2 regions of the Pseudomonas sp. MAG733B genome follow, and region 1 is predicted to be linked to the other one. Evidence: predicted binding sites of a transcription regulator. Region 1 holds the regulator's gene; the other holds the start of a gene.
The links. Region 1 encodes FliA, which starts transcription of late flagellar genes. Its sites were predicted from a motif close to CTAAAGTTTNNNNNNNNNNNGCCGNTAA; they were not measured.

Region 1 (12,160 bases):
ATAAGTGATTGTGTGACCTCCGGGGGCTTTACCGTTCCAGATGTTTGAGGGGGTATCGTCTTTAGTTCTGTTGAGTTGGAAGGAATTGCCCGGGTAGCGTTCGTTGTAGGTGTTTTGGGGAGCGGAGTGGGAGTAGGGATTGCGCCAACGCCACTGGCGATGGATGCCTGTTGTAGAAGAGGTCGGTGAACTGCGGGTTCACTGAGTAGAAAACGAAAAGGCATGTGTCCCGCCGAGTCGATGTTATTTATAGGATCTCCCAAGCAATACATGTACGCGTTCAATCCCCCTTCCCCAAACGGACTCCAACTATCCGGACTATTAAACCGCATCAACACCGGATTAAACATCCGATACCCGTTCCCCAGTGGATAACACTTGGTCACCGGGTCTGCCCTCTCACCGTTGAACCCCAGCAAGCTGCTTAATCCGCTTTCGGCCGAGTGATAGCCGTATGGCGAATAAGCGAAGGGGGGTTGCAGGTCGGCTTGAAGTGCCCGCAACACCGAACGCTGCAGATCGGTAGCCAGCAGCGTGCTTTCGACCGCATCGTTCTGATTCTTCTGTTGCGCCAGCAGCAAGTCGTCTTGCTGAAAAATGGAGTACCCGATCGCTCCCTGTATTTCCGTCCTCAAGCGACTTTTGCAATAAAAGCGCTGGTGCGCTGTTGCGCCAGGTCCAAACTGGCTGATCAAGCGATCCAATGGGTCGTAGACATTGCGGCTGAGCAGGATTGGTTGTGAGGAAGCCATGGAGCCTACTCCAGATTCGGGGAAGCTTGAGTATCGGCGGATTTTTGCCGGCTCGGTACTATCAGAACTGATAGGTTCGGTGCGCTGTATGGCTCGATCAGTTACAAGTCTGGACACCGCTAACCCTGTAGGAGCGAGCTTGCTCGCGATAGCAGTGGGTAAGCCAACGTACGTACTCGCTGTGCCGACGTCATCGCGAACAGGCTCGCTCCTACAGGGATCTCCACAGGCCGCACTGGCCACCGCTGCATCCTCAAATCCAAAAGTTGGAAGGCTTCTTGCAATAGCCGCCCCGAGCCTGCTTCAGGCGTCAAAAGTTTGCTTCAAAGGAACGGGGAATACCGGTGGATCGCTCTCAGTTAATCAACAGTGCCCGCACGAACATGGCAGACCTCAGTCGAGGCAATCTGGGCGTGCCGCTGTTGCTGCTGGTCATGTTGGCAATGATGATGTTGCCGATTCCGCCGTTCCTGCTCGACGTGTTTTTCACCTTCAACATTGCCCTGTCGATTGTGGTGTTGCTGGTCTGCGTGTACGCCCTGCGGCCGCTGGATTTTGCGGTGTTCCCGACCATTCTGCTGGTGGCAACGTTGCTGCGGCTGGCGTTGAACGTGGCTTCCACGCGGGTGGTGATGCTCCACGGTCAGGACGGCCATGCCGCTGCCGGTAAGGTGATCCAGGCCTTCGGTGAGGTGGTGATCGGCGGTAACTACGTGGTGGGTATCGTGGTTTTCGCGATTTTGATGATCATCAACTTCGTCGTGGTGACCAAGGGTGCCGGGCGGATTTCCGAGGTGAGCGCGCGTTTCACCCTCGATGCAATGCCCGGCAAACAAATGGCCATCGACGCCGACCTCAACGCCGGCCTGATCGACCAGAACCAGGCCAAGTCCCGCCGTTCGGAAGTGGCCCAGGAAGCCGAGTTCTACGGTTCCATGGACGGTGCCAGCAAGTTCGTGCGCGGTGACGCCATCGCCGGTTTGCTGATTCTGTTCATCAACCTGATCGGCGGCATGGCCGTTGGTATCTTCCAGCACAACATGAGCTTTGCCGACGCCGGCAAGGTGTACGCCTTGCTGACCATTGGTGACGGTTTGGTGGCGCAATTGCCATCACTGCTGTTGTCCACTGCCGCCGCGATCATGGTGACCCGTGCTTCCGGTTCGGAAGACATGGGCAAGCAGATCAATCGCCAGATGTTTGCCTCGCCAAAAGCGTTGGCCGTTTCGGCGGGTTTGATGGCGGTGATGGGTCTAGTGCCTGGCATGCCGCACTTCTCCTTCCTGAGCATGGCAGCCCTGGCGGCTGGCGGCGCCTACCTGTTCTGGCGCAAGCAGAACATCGTCAAGGTCCAGGCCCTGCAAGAGGTCAAGCGACAGCAGGAATTGCTGCCATCGCCGGCCCGTGCCCAGGAAACCAAAGAGCTGGGCTGGGATGACGTGACGCCGATCGACATGATCGGCCTGGAAGTGGGTTACCGCCTGATTCCATTGGTGGACCGCAACCAGGGCGGGCAATTGCTGGCGCGGATCAAGGGTGTGCGCAAGAAGCTGTCCCAGGACCTGGGCTTCCTCATGCCGACCGTGCACATCCGCGACAACCTCGACCTGGCGCCGAGCGCCTATCGCCTGACCCTGATGGGCGTGATCCTCGCCGAAGCGGAGATTTACCCGGATCGCGAGCTGGCGATCAACCCGGGGCAGGTCTACGGCACGCTCAACGGCATTACCGCCAAAGATCCGGCTTTCGGCCTGGAGGCGGTATGGATCGAAATCAGCCAGCGCGCCCAGGCGCAATCGCTTGGCTATACCGTGGTCGATGCCAGTACCGTGGTGGCCACCCACTTGAACCAGATTCTGTACAAGCACTCCAGTGAGCTGATCGGCCACGAGGAAGTGCAGCAACTCATGCAATTGCTGGCGAAAAACTCACCGAAACTGGCCGAAGAGCTGGTGCCGGGTGTGCTGTCTCTGTCGCAACTGCTCAAGGTTCTGCAAGCGCTGTTGGCCGAACAGGTGCCGGTGCGCGACATTCGCAGCATTGCCGAAGCCATCGCTAACAACGCTTCCAAGAGTCAAGATACCGCCGCATTGGTGGCTGCGGTGCGCGTCGGCGTAAGCCGCGCAATCGTGCAAAGCATTGTAGGCACTGACTCCGAGCTGCCAGTGATCACGCTGGAGCCAAGGTTGGAACAAATATTGCTCAATAGTCTGCAGAAGGCAGGACAAGGCTCGGAAGAGGGTGTTCTGCTGGAGCCAAGCATGGCTGAGAAGCTGCAGCGTTCATTGATCGATGCAGCGCAACGTCAGGAGATGCAAGGTCAACCGGTGATCCTGCTGGTGGCCGGTCCGGTTCGCGCGATGCTCTCGCGTTTTGGCCGACTGGCAGTCCCGGGGCTGCATGTGCTGGCCTACCAGGAAATACCTGACAACAAGCAAGTGACCATCGTTGCGACAGTAGGGCCCAACGGCTGAGGTAGTGGTTTATGCAAGTTAAGCGTTTTTTCGCCGCCGATATGCGTCAGGCCATGAAACTGGTTCGTGATGAGCTGGGCGCCGATGCCGCCATTATTGGCAACCGCCGGATCGCCGGTGGTGTCGAGCTGACGGCTGCCTTGGATTACAAACTGTCGGCGCTGGCTCCGCGCGTTCCGAACATGGAACTCGAAGACGAGCTGCGCAAGACTCAGTCGCGGATCGTCACCGCCCAGGCCGAATTGAGCCTGCGCAGCGATGGCGAGAGCGACAACGCCACCAATCGCCAGTTGTTCGCCGGCCTGCCATTGACCGCCGCCGAACCGCTCATCGAGCCGACTTACGCCGAGCCACGGCGCCCGTCGCCAGCGCCTGCTGCTGCAGCGGCTGTCGACTCGCGTGCATTCGACTCGATGCGTTTCGAGCTCAACAGCTTGCGCGAACTGATGGAAGTCCAGCTCGGCTCTCTGGCGTGGAATCAGCTGCAAGGCAGCCGTCCGGCCCAGGCCAATCTCTGGCGTCGCCTGCAACGCATCGGCCTGTCCGGCCCGTTGTCGCGCGACTTGCTGGCGATGATTTCCGATATCGAAGAACCTCGTCAGGCCTGGCGCATGCTGCTCGCGCACCTGGCGCGGATGATTGCTACCCCGGAAGTCGAGCCGCTGGAAGAGGGCGGCGTGATTGCCATGGTCGGCCCTGCCGGCATGGGCAAGACCACCACCCTGGCCAAGCTGGCTGCCCGCTACGTGCTCAAGTACGGCGCGCAAAACATCGCGCTGGTGAGCATGGACAGCTACCGTATTGGTGCCCAGGAGCAGCTCAAGACCCTTGGTCGGATTCTCAATGTGTCGGTGACCCATGTCGATCCGGGCCAATCGCTGGTGCAGGCGTTGGAACCACTGCTGCGCAAACGCGTCGTACTGATCGATACCGCCGGCCTGCAAGCCAGTGATCCGGCGCTGCGCATGCAGCTCGAAAGCCTGGCCGGGCGTGGCATCCGTTCCAAAAATTATCTGGTCCTGGCAACCACCAGCCAGAAGCAGGTGCTGACGGCCGCTTATCACAGTTACAAGCGCTGCGGGCTAGCTGGCTGCATCCTGACTAAACTGGATGAAACGGCGAGTCTGGGCGAGGTGTTGAGCCTGGCCATCAGCCATGAATTGCCGGTGGCCTACCTGACCGACGGCCCGCGGATTCCGGATGATTTGCATCTGCCGCGCCGTCATCAACTGGTCAGTCGCGCCGTTAGCGTGCAAATGCAGGAAGAGCCCAGCGAAGAAGCCATGGCTGACATGTTCGCTGATATCTACCACAGCCCCACCAAGCAGGTAGGCTGAGGTAACAATGAATAGTTTTTGTACCTACATCGATGGTCTGCCATGCATTGTTCCGTTTGCGAACGCGCAGCCAGTAATGTGGCCTCCGTCTATGCAAGACAAGGTAAAGAAATAACATGGGCAGCATGCATCCCGTACAGGTGATCGCGGTGACCGGCGGCAAAGGTGGCGTCGGGAAAACTAACGTGTCAGTGAACTTGTCCCTGGCTTTGGCTGAGCTTGGCCGGCGCGTCATGCTGCTGGACGCCGACCTGGGACTGGCGAACGTCGACGTTCTGCTGGGGCTGACACCCAAACGTACCCTGGCCGACGTGATCGAAGGCCGCTGCGAGCTGCGCGACGTCCTGTTGCAGGGCCCCGGCGGCATCCGCATCGTTCCGGCCGCGTCCGGCACCCAGAGCATGGTTCATTTGAGCCCGGCGCAGCACGCCGGCCTGATCCAGGCCTTCAGCGACATCGGCGACAACCTCGACGTGCTGGTGATCGACACCGCTGCGGGTATTGGTGACTCGGTAGTCAGTTTCGTTCGCGCGGCCCAGGAAGTGTTGCTGGTGGTCTGCGACGAGCCGACTTCGATCACCGACGCCTACGCGCTGATCAAACTGCTTAACCGCGACTACGGCATGAACCGCTTCCGCGTCCTGGCCAACATGGCCCAGAGCCCGCAGGAAGGACGCAACCTGTTCGCCAAGTTGACCAAGGTCACCGATCGCTTCCTCGACGTTGCCCTGCAATACGTCGGCGCCGTGCCTTACGACGAAAGCGTGCGCAAGGCCGTGCAGAAACAACGTGCCGTCTACGAAGCCTTCCCGCGCTCCAAGTGCTCGCTGGCGTTCAAGGCGATCGCACAGAAGGTCGACACCTGGCCGCTGCCTGCCAACCCGCGCGGGCATCTGGAATTCTTCGTCGAGCGCCTCGTGCAACAAACGGCAGGACCGGTTCTATGACAGCCAGCGGCTACAACCTCTACAAGAAGTCGGCACGCGATGCGCAGTACGAGCTGATCGAGCGTTATGCGCCGCTGGTCAAACGCATTGCCTATCACTTGCTGGCGCGTCTGCCGGCCAGTGTCCAGGTCGAAGATTTGATCCAGGCCGGGATGATCGGCCTGCTGGAAGTCTCCACCAAATACGACGCCAGCAAAGGCGCGAGTTTCGAGACGTACGCGGGCATCCGCATCCGCGGCGCCATGCTCGATGAAGTGCGCAAGGGGGACTGGGCGCCACGTTCGGTCCACCGCAATACCCGCATGGTCAGCGACGCCATTCGCTCGATTGAAGCTAAAACCGGCCGTGACGCTAAAGATCACGAAGTTGCGGCCGAACTCCAATTGAGTCTCGACGATTATTACGGGATTTTGAACGACACCCTGGGCAGCCGGTTATTCAGTTTCGACGATCTGTTGCAGGACGGCGAACACGAAGGGCTGCACGAGGATGGCGCGAGTGCTCATCTCGAGCCGTCACGCGATCTGGAAGATGAACGCTTCCAGGCGGCGCTGACGGACGCGATTGCCAATTTGCCGGAGCGTGAGCGACTGGTGTTGGCGCTGTACTACGACGAAGAGTTGAATCTCAAGGAAATCGGTGAGGTCCTGGGAGTCAGCGAGTCTCGGGTCAGCCAGTTACACAGCCAGTGCGCGGCCCGTTTGCGGGGGCGTTTGGGAGAGTGGCGAGCGCGCTGAAGGCAGTGTGGGGGCACTGTGACGTGGCTGGTGGGGTGATGAACCGCGCCGGTCTCGATCCGCTGTACTCCAGACAGTCATCGAGTGTTTTGCCAGATTGATTGAAATGGCGCGTCCAGGTGCTGGGCGCGTTTTAGTCTGCTTGGAGGTCGAATTGGACAAGAACATGAAAATCCTCATCGTTGATGACTTCTCAACGATGCGGCGGATCATAAAAAACCTGTTGCGTGACCTTGGGTTCACCAACACGGTCGAGGCCGACGATGGCACTACCGCCATTCCGGTTCTCAACAGCGGGAGCATCGACTTTCTGGTAACGGACTGGAACATGCCTGGCATGACCGGTATCGATCTGCTGCGCCACGTGCGTGCCGATGAAAAGCTCAAGCACCTGCCGGTGCTGATGGTGACCGCTGAAGCCAAGCGCGAGCAGATCATCGAAGCGGCCCAGGCCGGTGTAAACGGCTATGTGGTCAAACCCTTCACGGCCCAGGCGTTGAAAGAAAAAATCGAGAAGATTTTCGAACGCATCGGTTGAACTGCGCCACGGGGGAGCTATGGGGCATAACGAATCTTCGCAGGGCGATTTTGAATCGACCCTGAAAAAACACGCCGTCGAACTGGTCGAGAGCCTTGAAAAGGGCAAGTTCGGCGATGCTGTGCAATTGATCCATGAGCTCAACCAGACCCGTGACCGCGGCCTGTATCAGGAAGTGGGCAAGCTCACCCGCGAGCTGCATAGCGCGATCGTCAATTTCCAGATTGACCCGCACATGCCGCAAGCCGAGGAAGTGTCACAGATCACCGACGCCACCGAGCGTCTGGGTTATGTGGTCAAGCTGACCGAGGCCGCGGCCAACCGCACCATGGATCTGGTGGAAAACGCCACGCCGCTGGTCAACAGCCTGGCTGACGAAGCCCAGGCCTTGAGCACCGATTGGGGACGCTTCATGCGTCGCGAAGTCGGGGCTGAAGAGTTCCGCGAGCTGGCCCGTCGCGTCGACGGATTCCTGGCGCGCAGCAGCACTGACAACCGCGCCGTGTCGACCAACCTCAACGACATCCTGCTTGCCCAGGATTATCAGGACCTCACAGGTCAAGTGATCAAGCGAGTGACCCAACTGGTCACCGAAGTTGAGAGCAACCTGCTCAAGCTCGTGCTTATGGCCAGTCAGGTGGACCGCTTTGCGGGCATCGAACATGACCGTGAAGCGATGCTTGCAGAAAAAGATCCACAAAAACATCTCTCTCAGGGTGAAGGTCCGCAGATTCATGCCGATAAAAGAGAAGACGTTGTGTCCGGTCAGGACGATGTGGACGATTTGTTATCCAGCCTTGGATTTTAGGTTTTTAGACCTGTTCTGTTAGGAGCACACCATTAATGAGCTTCGGCGCCGATGAAGAGATCCTTCAGGATTTCCTGGTTGAGGCCGGCGAGATTCTAGAGCAACTGTCCGAGCAACTGGTCGAGCTGGAAAGCCGTCCGGATGATGCGGATTTGCTCAATGCAATTTTTCGCGGTTTTCACACTGTAAAAGGGGGCGCCGGCTTCCTCCAGCTCAACGAGCTGGTGGAGTGCTGTCACATCGCCGAGAACGTGTTCGACATCCTGCGCAAGGGTGAACGTCGCGTCGACTCGGAATTGATGGACGTGGTTCTCGAAGCACTGGACGCGGTGAACAGCATGTTCAGCGAAGTCCGCGAGCGCAGCCCGATCACGGCTGCCACGCCTGAATTGCTCGCCGCATTGGCCCGACTGGCCGAGCCGCAAACAGCGGACGAGGCGGCGCCTGCACCTGTCGCCGAAGTGGTTGAAGAGCCTGTCGCCGAAAGCGAATCGGGTGACATCACCGACAATGAATTCGAACAACTGCTGGACTCGCTGAACGCCGTCAAGGCTCAGGCCGAGGCACCGGCGGCTGCTCCAGCGCCTGCCAGCGATGCCGCTGCCAGCGACGAAATCACCGATGCCGAGTTCGAGTCGTTGCTCGACCAGCTGCACGGCAAAGGCCAGTTCGCCGTCGATGCAGTGGCACCTGCTGCCCCTGCGGCACCGCAGGCTCCAAAAGCTGCGGGCGATAGCTCCGACATTACCGACGACGAGTTTGAAGCACTGCTCGACCAGTTGCACGGCAAAGGTAACTTTGCCGTCGATGCGCTGGAATCGGCCATCGCTTCGGTGCCGACGCCAGCCGCGCCAGCCGCTGCTGCAGCCGGTAGTGACCTGATCAGCGATCACGAATTCGAATCGCTGCTCGACGAATTGCACGGCAAAGGCAAGTTCACCGAAGTGGGCGCGACGGCAGGAACGGCAACGGGCGCCAGCGCCTCGGTTGCAGCACCTGCCGCCAAGGCTGCGACGCCGAAGCCGGTAGCCAAGGCTCCCGAGCCGAAAGCCGAAACACCGGCGCCTGCCGCCGCTGCTGCACCGGCTCCGGCCCGTGCCCCGGCCGCGCCACCGGCGGAAAAACCGGCCAGCGAAGCCGAGACCACCGTGCGGGTCGATACCGCGCGTCTCGACGAAATCATGAACATGGTCGGCGAATTGGTGCTGGTGCGTAACCGCTTGGTTCGCCTCGGTGCCAACAGCGCCGATGAAGCCATGTCCAAGGCGGTGTCGAACCTCGACGTGGTCACGGCCGACCTGCAAACCGCGGTCATGAAGACCCGGATGCAACCGATCAAGAAAGTCTTCGGGCGCTTCCCGCGTCTGGTTCGAGATCTGGCTCGCCAGCTCAAGAAAGAGATCAACCTGGAACTGGTCGGCGAAGAAACCGACCTCGACAAGAACCTCGTCGAGGCCCTGGCCGACCCGCTGGTCCACTTGGTGCGTAACGCGGTCGACCACGGAATCGAGTCGCCGGAAGAACGCGAAGCCTCGGGCAAGGCCCGTGGCGGCAAGGTCATCCTGGCAGCCGAGCAGGAGGGCGATCACATCCTGCTGTCGATCTCCGATGACGGCAAAGGCATGGACCCGAACGTCCTGCGTTCCATCGCGGTGAAACGCGGTGTGATGGACAAGGACGCGGCCGATCGCCTGAGCGATACCGAGTGCTACAACCTGATCTTCGCCCCGGGCTTCTCGACCAAGACCGAGATCTCCGACGTGTCGGGTCGTGGCGTGGGCATGGACGTGGTGAAAACCAAGATTTCCCAGCTCAACGGTTCGATCAACATTTTCTCGGCCAAGGGCCAGGGATCGAAGATCGTCATCAAGGTACCGTTGACCCTGGCGATCATGCCGACGCTGATGGTCATGCTCGGCAACCAGGCGTTCGCGTTCCCGCTGGTGAACGTCAACGAGATTTTCCACCTCGACCTGTCGACCACCAACGTGGTGGATGGCCAGGAAGTGGTGATCGTGCGGGACAAGGCGCTGCCGTTGTTCTACCTCAAGCGCTGGCTGGTCAGCTCCGCCGCTCACGAAGAGCAGCGTGAAGGCCATGTAGTGATCCTTTCGGTGGGCACCCAGCGGATCGGCTTCGTCGTCGATCAACTGGTGGGCCAGGAAGAAGTGGTCATCAAGCCATTGGGCAAAATGCTCCAGGGAACCCCGGGCATGTCGGGCGCCACCATCACCGGTGACGGTCGCATCGCGCTGATTCTCGATGTTCCGAGCATGCTCAAGCGTTACGCCGCACGGCGTATTTGATTCTGGTGGAGCGGGGCGACTGAGCCTCGCTCCGTCTAACGGAGTGTTTATGGCAGTCAAAGTCCTGGTGGTGGATGATTCGGGGTTTTTCCGCCGCCGCGTCTCGGAAATTCTTTCAGCGGATTCGAATATCCAGGTCGTCGGTACGGCGACCAACGGAAAAGAGGCGATCGATCAGGCCCTGGCCCTCAAGCCGGACGTGATCACCATGGACTACGAGATGCCGATGATGGACGGCATCACGGCAGTGCGGCACATCATGCAGCGCTGTCCGACCCCGGTCTTGATGTTTTCCTCGCTGACCCACGAAGGCGCCCGGGTCACCCTGGATGCGCTGGACGCCGGCGCGGTGGACTTCCTGCCGAAGAATTTCGAAGACATCTCGCGCAACCCCGAGAAGGTCAAGCAACTGCTGTGCGAGAAGATTCTCAGCATCGCGCGCAGCAACCGTCGTGTCAGTTCTTACAGTGCTCCGGCTCCTGTGGCCGCACCCGCTCCGACGCCAATGCCTTCGAGCATCGGCAGTTACGGCAGCAGCGCGCCTGCACGTCCGGCACCCGCACCGATTCCAGCACGTGCCCACGCGGCCACGCCGTCGTCGCCCGCGCCGAAACGCAAAGCCTACAAACTGGTTGCCATCGGAACGTCCACTGGCGGTCCGGTTGCCCTGCAACGGGTACTGACCCAATTGCCGGCCAACTTCCCGGCGCCGATCGTGCTGATCCAGCACATGCCGGCTGCGTTTACCAAAGCGTTCGCCGAGCGCCTGGACAAGCTCTGCCGCATCAGCGTCAAGGAAGCCGAGGATGGCGACATCCTGCGTCCGGGCCTGGCGTTGCTCGCGCCGGGTGGCAAGCAAATGATGATCGACGGCCGTGGCGCGGTGAAAATCCTGCCGGGTGACGAACGTCTCAATTACAAACCGTGCGTGGACATCACCTTCGGTTCGGCGGCCAAGTCCTACGGTGACAAAGTTCTGGCGGTCGTCTTGACCGGCATGGGCGCCGACGGTCGCGAAGGCGCGCGCCTGCTCAAACAGGGCGGCAGTTCGATCTGGGCTCAGGATGAAGCCAGCTGCGTGATCTACGGCATGCCGATGGCGATCGTCAAAGCCGAGCTCGCCGACGCGGTGTACAGCCTGGACGACATTGGCCGGCACATCGTCGAGGCATGTATCTGATGGATGTTCTAAGCCTTATCGGCATCATCATGGCGTTCGTCGCCATCATCGGCGGCAACTACCTCGAAGGCGGGCACCTCGGTGCGCTGGCCAACGGCCCGGCAGCCCTGATCGTACTCGGCGGCACCATCGGCGCAGCGTTGCTGCAATCGCCGATGAGCGCTTTCAAGCGCGCCATGCAGATCCTGGCGTGGATCCTGTTTCCGCCGCGCGTCGATTTGGCCGGTGGTATCGACCGCGTCGTCAACTGGAGCCTGACCGCGCGCAAGGAAGGTTTGCTCGGCCTGGAAGGCATTGCCGACGCCGAACCCGACAGCTACTCGCGCAAAGGCCTGCAACTGCTGGTGGACGGTGCCGAGCCGGAAGCAATCCGCAGCATCCTGGAAGTGGATTTCTACACCCAGGAAAGCCGCGACATCGAAGCCGCCAAAGTCTTCGAAAGCATGGGCGGTTATGCGCCGACCATCGGCATCATCGGTGCGGTGATGGGCCTGATTCACGTCATGGGCAACCTCGGTGATCCGTCGCAACTGGGTAACGGCATCGCCGTGGCCTTCGTCGCCACCATCTACGGCGTGGCCAGTGCCAACCTGGTGCTGCTGCCGATTGCCGCCAAGCTCAAATCCGTTGCGTTGCGCCAGTCGCGTTATCGCGAAATGTTGCTGGAAGGCATCCTGTCGATCGCCGAAGGTGAAAACCCACGCTCCATCGAGTTGAAGCTGCAAGGCTTCATGGATTAAGGGAATAACCTCATGGCACGTCGTCGCCAGCATGATGAACACGTCAATCACGAACGCTGGCTGGTGTCCTACGCGGACTTCATCACCTTGCTGTTCGCGTTCTTCGTGGTCATGTACTCGATTTCTTCGATCAACGAAGGCAAGTACAAGATCATTTCCGAAGCGCTGATCGGGGTCTTCACCGATACCGACAGCGCCCTCAAGCCGATTCCGATCGGCGAAGAGCGACCGAAGACCGTGACTCCGGCCAAGCCGCTGGTCAAGGACAGCGAGCAGGTCGATGCCGGGGTTGCCGGCGCGAGCGATCCGCTGAAAAGCATCGCCGACGACATCAGTGCGGC
Region 2 (12,160 bases), 410 kb from region 1:
CAACGCCAGCGCCGGCAACTGCACCATGCCATCGACTGGCGCGGCGATGATTGCAATGCGCCCGAATGGGGCCAAAGCCGCAACGGAGGCCGGCAGCCAGAAGCCGGTAGTGTCGAAGATCACATCGGCGCCACCGGTGAACACAGCATTGACTTGCGCGCCCAGATCCTCGGGTTTATCCAGTTGCAGCGTTTGATAACCCTGGGCCTGCAAGTCCTTGACCTGCTCCGGCCGGCGCGCCGCCGCCAGCAGCTTGGCGCCCCGCACCTTCGCCAGTGCCAGCGCGGCACTGCCCACCGCCCCACCACCGATCACCAGCAAGCGGGTTTCGGCGGTCACCAGGCTGCGTTCCAGCGCATCCCACGCCGTGGTGTAGGGCACGCCAAGGCTGGCGGCTTGAGCGAAGCTCAAATGCGTCGGTTTGAGGGCTACGCCATTGGCCGGCAGTTTGACGAACTGCGCGTGGGAGCCATCGGCGAAGAAACCCAATTCGCGACCCGTTCCCCAAACTTCTTGTCCTAGCAGCGCTTGCGGGCCTTGCACCACGACACCGGCAAAATCACGGCCGGGAATCCTCGGCAGCGTGGTGTACGGAAAGCGTCCCAAAACGTTCTTTACGTCGCTGGGATTAAGACCGGCGGCCTTGATCTCCACCAGGACTTCATCAGCACCGGCAACGGGCGTCGGCACGTCGACGTAGCGCAGGGCCGCGAGGTCGCCGGTTTTGTCGAACTGTAATGCTTTCATGAATGTATCCATCGAGTAGGCGAAGAGGTTTCAGGAAATCCAGCCAGCGACCAACTGCCGGCCCATCGGCCAGAGTTTTTCACCGGCGAGCATGCCCAACAGGCCTATCAGCGCAATGGCCGGTGGCGCGGGCGAACGAAAATCCAGGGCGCCGTAGAGCAGACCGACACCCAGACCGATAACCAATGAAATGAAGTAGCTCATGGCAGACTCCGTGGGCGATTGAGGTATGCCTGGAGTCTAGAGAGGGAGGGCCGCGAACACCGGCCAAGTGCTTCTGAATTTCGGCCAAAACACCAACGCCGAACACAACACAACTTTGTAGCAGCTGGCGAAGCCTGCGTCCGGCTGCGCAGCAGTCGTGAAATCAGGCAAAGCGGGGTGTCAGTCAGATCACGAACGCAGGTTTTACGACTGCTGCGCAGCCGAACGCAGCCTTCGGCTGCTGCTACAGGGTTTACGTCAGGGCTGGATTTGGGACTGCGTCGCTGAATACTGCGAAGGCGCCACGCCCAACGCCCGACGGAACATGTCGCTGAAACTGCTGGGCGAATAGCCCAGTTCCCGGGCAATCGCACTGACCGGCACACCCTGGATCAACTCCGCCGCCGCCATCGCCAGTTGCACCTGCCGCCGCCACTCGGCGAAACCCATGCCCAGCCCATCCTTAAACAACCGCGCGAGGGTACGAACGCTGGCACCGGCATTTTCGGCGTGTTGTTCAAAGGGAATATCCAGCGATGGCTGGGCCATGACCGCCTGACAGAGATTCATCAAACGCCGATCGGAATCGTCCGGCAACGGGATCTTCAGCAGCGAGCGCCTGGCCCGCTTGAGCTCCAGTAGCGCCAGGCCTACCAACGCTTCGTAATATTCGGGAGCACCGTCGTCGCCCTGCTCCACCAGACCAACGATCAACTCGCGCAACAACCCGCCCACCTCAATCACCTGCACGCTGTCATCCAGCGTCGCGGCCAGGGATGGGCGCAGATAGATATTGCGCATTTGCAGGTCCGACACCACGCGAATCCCGTGGGGCACACCCGGCGGCAACCACACGGCGCGTTGCGGCGGCACAACCAGCGCTTCTTGCGGCGTCTCGACCCACATCACCCCGCTCATCGCGTACAGCAACTGCCCCCAGACATGCTCATGCGGCTCGATGAACAACCCGCGCGGGTAGGTCCGCGCCAGCGGTTGCACCGGCACATCGGTATCACTCAAATCGGGCGGGGCGGCAAGGGCCATGGTCAATGATCATTGGGTTGGGGGGACATACCATGGTAACGAGGCGACGCCGATGCCGCCAGCAACGGCAACCGCCTGACAATCCGACTGAATTTTCCCGGTGGCCCGCGATCCTTCTAAGTACAACAGGGAGGAAGTAGGGCTTTATGAACAACGCAAAACTTTTCGTCATTGAATACACCCTTCACGGCGCCCCCAAGTCGTTCATTATCCGTCTGGAAAAAATGGACAACGCCGAGGCCTGGCATTGGGCGAGCTGCGACGCAGGGATCGGAAGAATCCCGCGCTTTGGCCGTGAAAAGGTGCAAAAGACCAGCAAGCCGATGGCAGAAAAATTCGGCGTGGAAAATGTCAAATGGCGGCCGGCCAACTGACAGCGAACACGCGGAAAAGCTTGAAACCGGATGTGGAGCCCGACCAGGCTCCACATTCCTTTGTGCGATGCTTTTCAGTGAGCGCACTTGCAGCCTTGATGGCTGCACTCTTCACCGTGTTCGTGATGCTTGGCGCAGGCTTCACAGCAATAGTGCTTGCCGTGCCGCACGATCGGATGCTCGCCAAGATTGCAGTTGCATTTCGGACAGTCACATTTACGGTCATCGGACATGGAGCTGACTCCTTTTGTGGTGGTCGTCGGGGGTTGGGTTGATGGCCCGTTTTACCAGTGTAGGAGTTGGTGAAGGGACAGTTGGAAGAGATTTGGTGGTTTGGAGGACGCCATCGCTGGCAAGCCAGCTCCCACAGTGAGCGGGGATATCTGCAAGATTTTGGTCGGCTGCCAGGCCGCCATCGCCAGCAGGCTGGCTCCCACAGTTGGATTGGGTGTATCTGAAAGGGATTGGTTGGCTGTGAGGACGCCATCGCTGGCAAGCCAGCTCCCACAGTGAGCGGGGATATCTGCAAGATTTTGGTCGGCTGCCAGGCCGCCATCGCCAGCAGGCTGGCTCCCACAGTTGGATTGGGTGTTCTGAAAGGGATTGGTTGGCTGTGAGGACGCCATCGCTGGCAAGCCATGCTCCTACAGTGAGTGGGGATATCTGCAAGATTTTGGTCGGCTGCCAGGCCGCCATCGCCAGCAGGCTGGCTCCCACAGTTGGATTAGGTGTATCTGAAAGGGATTGGTTGGCTGTGAGGACGCCATCGCTGGCAAGCCAGCTCCCACAATGGTTTGGGGTGCACTTATGCTCTTCACCACTCCACAGGCCGAGCGTTAGCTCGCCTGCCGCTCTTGATCTTGATCCACCCGCCCCATCGGCAGGCTGAGTGGAGGCGTTTATCCGGGGGTGGGCGCGTAGCGCCGTGCGGCGAAGCCGCACACATCGAGAGGAGGTCGTCGCGAAGCAGACCGGAGGCGATGCCCCCGGATGAATGCCGGAGCGAAGGAACCCCGAGCCCTAGCGAGGGGCCGTACGTAAGGGGCGAGCGTTTTTTTTGCTTACTTTTTTGAGGCGTTTGTCAAAAAAGTGAGTCGCCGTAAGGGCGAAACCCTAAGCCGCCGTTACCGCAGCAACGGATATGTACACAAAACCCCAGGAGCCTGGTCGGCCCAGAGGCCGCCAAGGTCAAACCGCACACCGACTACTGCGATACATGAACACAAGCGCCAACCCCAAAAGCACCATCGCCAACACCCGACTCCCCGACAACTCGATAGCCGGATTCCCCAACCAGCCAAAATTATCGATCAACATCCCCATCCCCAACTGCCCGACAATCACCGCCACCGTCGCCACCGCAGTCCCGACCCGCGGCACCGCGCCGACCATCACCATCATGTAGACCACCCCAAACAGCGCCCCGCCGAGCTGCCACTTCGGCACCTCCAGCAGGCTCACCGCATGGGTAGGCTCGAAAAACACAATCAGCAACCCGGTCAACACCGCGCCCACCACGAAGGTCAGCAAACTGCTGCGCAACACACCGACCGTCTCGCCCAAACGCCCATTAATCGCCGCTTGCACACTCAAAACCGCACCAGCCGCCACGACCACCGCCAACAAAATAATCAGATTCATCATTACCCCCGAGCAATCAGAACAAGCGCCGCGACAATCAGCAGCAAGGCCAGCCAGCGTTCAGCGTTGACCTTTTTACGGGTGGCGCCGAACCAGCCGAAATGGTCGATCAGCACACTCTTGCCGACCTGCCCGGAAAGAATCGCGATCATGGTCATCGCAATACCGATGTGCGGCGTCGCCAACGTCAGCACCACCACATAGACCGGCCCGAGAAAACCGCCGATCAATTGCCAGCGCGGCAGCTCGCTCAAGGCCGGTCCCTTTTGCGGGCCGCTGAGCAGCAACAGGAAAAACAGGATCGCCGAGCCGACGCCGAAAATGCTCAAGGTCGCCCACAAGTGCCCGACCTGAACGCCCAACGGTCCGAGCAAACCAGCCTCCACGGACAGGCCCATGCCGGCCAGAATCACCAGCGGCAGCAGCAACAGCCGCAACCCCGGCTGCGTGACGGGCGTCGCTACTGCACCAACGTTGTCGAGAGAGGAAGACTGCATAAGAAAACACCGTTAAAGGAAATATGGCGCGCATTATCGGTTGGCGTTGCTGTGCGATAAATGGGAGCATCCAGACAACACTTTTGCGTAACTCGCACAGCAGGAATCACCATGCACGGCCTCAACGAACTGGGATTCAAGGCACTTCGGCTGTTTGTCGCGGTGCTCGACCATGGCAGTTTTTCCGAAGTCGCGCGCCGTGAGGGCCTGGCGCCCTCTTCGATTTCCCGACAAATCCAGTTGATGGAGCAGGCCCTCAGCCAGCAATTGCTCTACCGTCACACCCGTGCCGTGACGCCCACCGAGGCCGGGCGAGTGCTCGGCGATCACGCGCGACTAGTGCTGGTGCAACTGGAGGAAGCCGAACAGGCGTTGCAAGAACAACAGAGCGAACCGAGCGGACTGGTGCGGATCAACGCGCCAGTGGTGTTCGGCGAGCGGCATCTGACGCCGTGGCTGGGGCAGTTGTGCGCGCGCTATCCGAAGCTGCAACTGGATATCCAGCAAACCGACAGCTACGTCGCACCGTTGCAGGAAGGTGCGGATCTACTGTTTCGCATCGGCCCGCTGCACGACTCCAGCATGCAGGCGCGGGTTCTGGCGCCCCAGCGTTTTCAGGTCGCGGCAAGTCCCGCTTACCTGGAACGCCACGGCACGCCGCAGCATCCTGACGACCTCGCCAAACATCAGTGCCTGGCCTACAAAGGCGTGTCCGGGCTGCAACGCTGGTTTTTTCGCAAGGGCCAGCAACAGTGGACGCCGTACTCGGTGAAAGGGCCGATCACCGGCAACCACGCCGACACCCTGACGCAAGCCGCCGAACAGGGCTTGGGGCTGGTGATGTTTCCGTCATGGTTGATCGGTGAAGCGGTGCGCAACGGCAGGCTGGTGCCGGTGCTGAGGAACTATCAGGTGTCTAACAGCCTGGAACCGCAGCAGATCGCCGTGCTCTGGCCGGGCAGCCGACGCTTGTCGGTGAAGGTCAGGACGGTGATTGATTACTTTGTTGAGTGTTTTGGCGAGGTGCCGTATTGGGATAGGTCATAACCCCTCGGCCGGAAACTGCGCTTCTGTGGCGAGGGAGCTTGCTCCCGCTGGGCTGCGTAGCAGCCCCAAAAAAGCAGTGAGCGCTGCGCACTCAAGCGCGAGCAAGCTCGCTCGCCACAAAAAGCTTTGCCAGTCAGATCCGGAACTGTCCGACCAGACTGCCCAACCGCTGCCCAAGATCCGCGAGACTGCGGGAGGTTTGCGCACCGAGCTGGGTTTCGCCGGCAACGTTGTCCACCGCCACCGCAATCTGATGCACGCTGCGGTTGATCTCTTCAGCCACGGCGGTTTGCTCTTCGGCGGCGCTGGCGATCTGCGCGTTCATCGAATTGATGGTGGCGATCAACTGCGCCATGGTGTCGAGCGAGGCGCCCGCCTCGTTGGCCTGCGCGGACGTGCCGTCGCCGGCCTCGCTGGAGCGGCGCATGGCTTCCACCGCCGATTGGGTGCCGGCCTGCAAGCGATCGATCATGCCCTGGATTTCCTGGGTGCTGATTTGCGTACGACTGGCCAGCGCCCGCACCTCATCAGCGACCACCGCAAACCCGCGTCCGGCCTCACCGGCGCGAGCGGCTTCGATGGCGGCGTTGAGCGCCAGCAAATTGGTCTGCTCGGCAATCGAGCGGATCACCCCAAGCACGCTGACGATCGACGACACGTCTTTTTGCAGACTGTCGAGCGATACACCGCTGCTGCGAATGTCGTCCACCAAAGCATGAATCTTGACGATGCTGCCGGCCACCACACGCTTGGCGGCCTGGCCTTCTTCATCGGTCTGCTGGGCAGCCACCGCCGCGTTTTGCGCACTCTTGGCCACTTCCTGGGCGGCGGCGGACATTTCGTTGATCGCCGTGGCGACCTGATCGGTTTCGTGACGCTGACGCTCCATGGCCTTGTCCGAACGATGGGCCTGGTCGGACACCTGAGTCACCAGCCCGGTCAGTTGCGAAGTCATTTCGGTGATCTGGCGCACCAGGCCATGAATCTTGTCGACGAAACGGTTGAACGAGCCGGCCAGTTCGCCCAGTTCATCCTGGCTGGTGATGGTCAGGCGACGGGTCAGATCGCCCTCGCCTGCCGCGATGTCGTCAAGGTTGGCTTTCATCAGGTTCAGCGGACGCAGAATGGTGTTGGCCAACAGCATCCCCGCCGCAGCGATCAGCAACAGCACCACCCCGGCTACGCCAACGATGCTCAGCACCACGCCTTGCATGCGCTCCTGAACCTTGGCCTCGACCACCGCGACTTGCGCTTCGATGCCGTCGAGGTTGACCGACGTACCCACCGCCATGTCCCACTTCGGCAAGTATTCGGTGTAACCGAGCTTGGGCACCAGCACTTGGCTATTGCCCGGCAGCGGCGAGCTGTATTGCAGGTAATGCGTACCTTCCTTGGCGACTTTCACCAGATCGCGGTTGACGTAGACACCATTCGGGTCGCGGTTGTCCTTGAAGCTCTTGCCCACGCCTTCCGGGTCTTTGGCCTTGAACAGGCGCACAGTGTTGGAGTCGTAGCCGAAGAAGTAGCCGTCCTTGCCGTAGCTGATGCTCGATAGCAACTTGATCGCCTGGGCCCGTGCGGCGTCGTCGCCTTGAGCGGCAGCGTCGTACAGCGGCTTGATGGTGGTCATGGCCACGGCAACATAGCTTTGCAGGGTCGCCTTGGCATCGCTGAGCAGGCGCTCACGGGTTTCCTCGACTTCATGGCGGGCCTGGCCTTGCAGGATAAACAACGTGGTCAGGCTGATGACCAGCGCGAAGAGCAACACCGGCAGGACGGCAAGGGACAGGACTTTAGCCTTCAGGCTCATGCGCATGACGTTCACTCTTTTGATTTTGTTGGCGTGGGTAAAGGCTTTAACGGCACGCCGGGTCAAAAGTTGAACGCGATAATCGGAGGACACTGCAGATCCCCTGTGGGAGCGGGCTTGCTCGCGAAGAGGGCGTGTCAGTCACTATAAATGTTGCCTGACACACCGCTTTCGCGAGCAAGCCCGCTCCCACAGGGTAAGCGGTGTTTTACAGGACCATCGCAGCCACCCAGCCGAACACCAGCAGCGGCAGGTTGTAGTGCAGGAAGGTCGGGACCACGGTGTCCCAGATGTGGTGATGCTGGCCGTCGATGTTCAGGCCGGAGGTCGGGCCGAGGGTCGAATCGGAGGCCGGTGAACCCGCGTCGCCCAAGGCGCCGGCGGTGCCAACGATGCACACGATCGCCAATGGACTGAAACCCAGTTGCACGCACAGCGGCACGAAGATCGCCGCCAGGATCGGCACGGTGGAGAACGACGAACCGATGCCCATGGTCACCAGCAAACCTACCAGCAACATCAACAAGGCGCCGACGCCCTTGCTGTGATCGATGTAAGCCGCCGACGATTCGACCAGCGTTTGCACCTCACCGGTAGCCTTCATCACTTCGGCAAACCCGGACGCGGCGATCATGATGAAGCCGATCATCGCCATCATCTTCATGCCTTCGGTGAACAGGTCGTCGGTCTCACGCCATTTGACGATGCCCGACACCGAGAAAATCAGGAACCCGGCCAACGCACCGATAATCATCGAGTCCAGCAGCAACTGAATGATGAACGCCGCCGCAATCGCCACACCCGCCACCAGCAGGCTCATCGGGTTGTATTGCACCGCGACCTGTTCGACTTGCTCGATCTTTGTCAGATCGTAAACGCGTTTCTTGCGGTAGCTGACAAACGCGATCAGCAGGCCCGCGACCATGCCCAGCGCCGGAATGCCCATGGCGTGGGTGACATTGATGCCGCTGATGTCCACGCCGCTGCGCGCAACGTTGGCCAGCAGGATTTCATTGAGGAAGATGTTGCCGAAACCCACCGGCAGGAACATGTACGGGGTGATCAGGCCGAAGGTGATGACACAGGCGATCAACCGGCGATCCAGTTGCAACTTGGTCAGTACATAAAGAAGCGGCGGCACCAGCAAGGGAATGAAGGCGATATGTATCGGCAAGATGTTCTGCGAGGCGATGGCCACCACCCACAGCAGGCCGATCAACAGCCACTTGACCTCGCCACCGCCCGTGGCGTGCTGGCGATCGACCATTGCCAGGGCCTTGTCGGCCAAGGCATGGGCCATGCCCGACTTGGCAATCGCCACCGCGAAAGCACCGAGCAACGCGTAGGACAACGCCACCGTCGCCCCGCCGCCGAGGCCACTGTTGAAGGCTTTCAGCGTCGCTTCGATCCCCAGGCCACCGGTCAAACCACCCACCAGCGCACCAACGATCAGCGCGATCACCACATGCACGCGGGACAGGCTGAGTATCAGCATGATGCCGACCGCGGCAATTACTGCATTCATTGTCGTTCTCCAGACAAGCGAAAAGAGTCCAGCCGGGCGTCTGCATCAGCCGCCAGCGGGTTGAAGAATGGGTCTTATTAGAAGGGCGCGCACTTTGCCGGACCGCTGCCGCCTTGTCAAAGCCAACACCTGCCCACGTAGGAGCTGCCGAAGGCTGCGATCTCTTGATCTTCAACGCCGCTGAGGACGTAAAAATCAAAAGATCGCAGCCTTCGGCAGCTCCTACAGAGGACACTCCGTTATTCGACGGGAGGGATAAAGAAAGCTCTTTTGCAGCCGTTACAGTGCAAAGTCTCAGATATTTATCGAATAAGGACGTCTCCATGTCGCTCAGACAACTTTCCATCCAATGGAAAATCACCCTGCTGGCCGGGCTGTGCCTGGCGGGCATCGTGACCTTGCTGGTAGGTCTTTCGCTGTATCGCATGGAGCACAGCTCCGAGCTGGTGAAAGCCTCGAGCATGGAGATGCTGAATGAAGCGGCGCAAGCGCGGATCGAGTCCCAGGGCGAAAACCAGGCGCTGGTCATTCGCCAGCAATTCATGGACGCCTATCAATATGGCCACGGCTTTTCGCGTCAGGTGCTGTTCCTGCGCGACCAGGCCGAGAAGCGCTTTCTCGATGCCTTCGACCTGCGCGAAGACCTGACTCGTCAGGTCAAATCGGCGCTGCAAGCCAATCCGGAATTGCTCGGGTTGTCGTTGGTGTTCGAACCCAACGGGCTGGACGGCAAGGACGAACTGTTCGCCGATCAGAGCGAAGTCGGCAGTAACGAGAAGGGTCGCTTTGCCTTGTACTGGTCGCAACCGACGCCGGGCAAGCTGACCTCCATGCCCTTGCCGGAAAGCGACATGGCCAACACCCGCACCGGCCCCAGCGGCGAGGCGGCCAACGCCTGGTTCACCTGCCCGCGCACCAGCCTCAAGCCCTGCGTGATCGAGCCCTACTTCTATGTAATCGACGGTCACAACGTGCTGATGACCAGCATCGTTTTCCCGCTGATGGTCAACGGCAAGGTCATCGCTTCGCTGTCGGTGGATATCAACCTCAACAGCCTGCAAACGCTCAGCCAGAGCGCGAGCAAGAAACTTTATGACGGCCAAACCAGCGTCAGCATCGTCAGCCCGGCCGATTTGCTGGCCGGTTACAGCGCGGATGCGAGCAAGCTCAGCCAGCGCCTGGAAACCGTGGACAAGACCAGCGGCGCCGAGCTGATGCGCCTGCTCGCCACCAGCAGCACGACCAGCAGCCTGCACAGCGACCAACAACTGAAAGTGCTGGCGCCATTCCAGCCGATTCCGGGCGGCAAAGCCTGGGGCGTGTTGCTCGACGTACCGGAGAAAGTGCTGGTCGGCCCTGCCGAAACGCTGAAAAAACAACTGGATGACAGCAACACCGCCGGCACCCTGACCGAACTCGGCCTGGGCGTGCTGGCCGCACTGATCGGCCTGTTGCTGGTGTGGCTGATGGCGCGCAGCGTGACCAAACCGATCCTCGGCGTGGCGCACATGCTCGAAGACATCGCCAGCGGCGAAGGCGATCTGACCCGACGCCTGGCCTATGACAAACAGGATGAGCTGGGGCAGTTGGCCGGCTGGTTCAACCGTTTCCTCGACAAGCTGCAACCGATCATTGCCGAAGTGAAACGCTCGGTGCAGGACGCCCGCAGCACCGCGGACCAGTCATCCGCCATCGCCACCCAGACCAGCGCCGGCATGGAACAGCAGTACCGTCAGGTGGATCAGGTCGCCACCGCGTCCCACGAAATGAGCGCCACCGCCCAGGACGTCGCCCGCAGCGCGGCACAAGCGGCACAGGCTGCGAAGGATGCTGACCAAGCGACCCGCCGGGGCCTGTCTGTGATTGACCGCACGACCACCAGCATCGACAACCTCGCCGCCGACATGAGCGCGGCCATGGTTCAGGTCGAAGGCCTGGCGGCCAACAGCGAGAAAATCGGTTCGGTGCTGGAAGTGATCCGCGCCATCGCCGAACAGACCAACCTGTTGGCGCTCAACGCGGCGATCGAAGCGGCCCGTGCCGGTGAGGCCGGGCGTGGTTTTGCGGTGGTCGCCGATGAAGTACGCAACCTGGCGCGACGCACCCAGGAGTCGGTCGAAGAAACCCGCCTGGTGATCGAACAACTGCAAAGCGGCACTCAGGATGTGGTGGGTTCGATGGGCAACAGCCATCGGCAGGCCCAGGGCAGCGTCGAACAGGTTGGGCAGGCCGTGACGGCGCTGCGACAGATCGGCGACGCGGTGACTGTGATCAGCGACATGAACCTGCAAATCGCCAGCGCCGCCGAAGAGCAAAGCGCGGTGGCCGAGGAAATCAACAACAACGTCGCGACCATTCGCGACGTGACCGAATCGCTGTCGGGGCAGGCCAATGAATCGGCGCGGGTGAGCCAGTCGCTGAACTGCCTGGCCAATCATCAGCAGGGCTTGATGGATCAGTTCCGGGTTTAATTCCCACTGATCCCCTGTGGGAGCCAGCCTGCTGGCGATGGCTGTGACACATTCAGTATCAATGTGTCTGATACACCGCTATCGCGAGCAGGCTCGCTCCTACAGTTTTTTCGTACCTGTCATAACTCCTCGCCTTCATTAAGAATGATGGCGAGTGGATATCTACCCAAAGCCGATTATGCTTCATGAAACCTTGCAGCGATGCGAGGCCGTCAGTCTGTGTCCAATGGCCCGGGTACGGCAAAAATTGAGAGGTGCTCCGGCCTAAAACAAGAACAACGGAGAAAACTCATGGCGGCAATCGACAACACAACCACGGGCAGCGCACCCAACCACGGGATTACCAAGGAGGAGCGCAAGGTCATCTTCGCCTCGTCCCTGGGCACCGTGTTCGAGTGGTACGACTTTTACCTCTACGGCTCCCTCGCGGCGATCATCGCCAAGCACTTCTTCGCCGGCGTCAACGAGACCACGTCCTTTATCTTTGCCTTGCTCGCCTTCGCCGCAGGCTTTGCCGTGCGGCCATTCGGGGCGATTGTGTTCGGTCGGTTGGGCGACATGATCGGGCGCAAACACACCTTCCTCATCACCATCGTGATCATGGGTATTTCCACAGCGGTGGTGGGTTTCCTGCCCGGCTACGCGACCATTGGCGTGGCGGCGCCGATCATCCTGATCACCCTGCGCCTGTTGCAAGGTTTGGCCCTGGGCGGTGAATACGGCGGTGCGGCAACCTATGTGGCCGAACATGCACCGAAAGGCAGGCGCGGTTTCTTCACCTCGTGGATTCAGACGACCGC

Region 2: V6Z53_RS23535 (methyl-accepting chemotaxis protein) is a predicted target of FliA. The motif match lies at 9,145-9,172, and genes of this name have one in related genera.

Annotation. Positions count from the first base shown of each region.
Region 1 is NZ_CP145732.1:5,535,585-5,547,744, reverse strand. It holds gene V6Z53_RS25320 (RHS repeat-associated core domain-containing protein) at 1-752, opposite strand, end outside; gene flhA (flagellar biosynthesis protein FlhA) at 1,097-3,226, shown strand; gene flhF (flagellar biosynthesis protein FlhF) at 3,238-4,563, shown strand; gene fleN (flagellar synthesis regulator FleN) at 4,680-5,510, shown strand; gene fliA (RNA polymerase sigma factor FliA) at 5,507-6,247, shown strand; gene V6Z53_RS25295 (chemotaxis response regulator CheY) at 6,414-6,785, shown strand; gene V6Z53_RS25290 (protein phosphatase CheZ) at 6,805-7,593, shown strand; gene V6Z53_RS25285 (chemotaxis protein CheA) at 7,629-9,899, shown strand; gene V6Z53_RS25280 (chemotaxis response regulator protein-glutamate methylesterase) at 9,949-11,079, shown strand; gene V6Z53_RS25275 (flagellar motor protein) at 11,079-11,819, shown strand; gene motD (flagellar motor protein MotD) at 11,832-12,160, shown strand, end outside.
Region 2 is NZ_CP145732.1:5,130,312-5,142,471, forward strand. It holds gene V6Z53_RS23480 (zinc-binding alcohol dehydrogenase family protein) at 1-747, opposite strand, end outside; gene V6Z53_RS23485 (DUF1427 family protein) at 778-951, opposite strand; gene V6Z53_RS23490 (helix-turn-helix transcriptional regulator) at 1,210-1,995, opposite strand; gene V6Z53_RS23495 (DUF6555 family protein) at 2,142-2,369, shown strand; gene V6Z53_RS23500 (metallothionein) at 2,444-2,602, opposite strand; gene V6Z53_RS23505 (DMT family transporter) at 3,558-4,013, opposite strand; gene V6Z53_RS23510 (DMT family transporter) at 4,013-4,507, opposite strand; gene V6Z53_RS23515 (LysR family transcriptional regulator) at 4,619-5,554, shown strand; gene V6Z53_RS23520 (methyl-accepting chemotaxis protein) at 5,688-7,370, opposite strand; partial or broken gene V6Z53_RS23525 (DUF4381 domain-containing protein) at 7,468-7,545, opposite strand; gene V6Z53_RS23530 (Na+/H+ antiporter NhaC family protein) at 7,573-8,889, opposite strand; gene V6Z53_RS23535 (methyl-accepting chemotaxis protein) at 9,213-11,360, shown strand; gene V6Z53_RS23540 (MFS transporter) at 11,652-12,160, shown strand, end outside.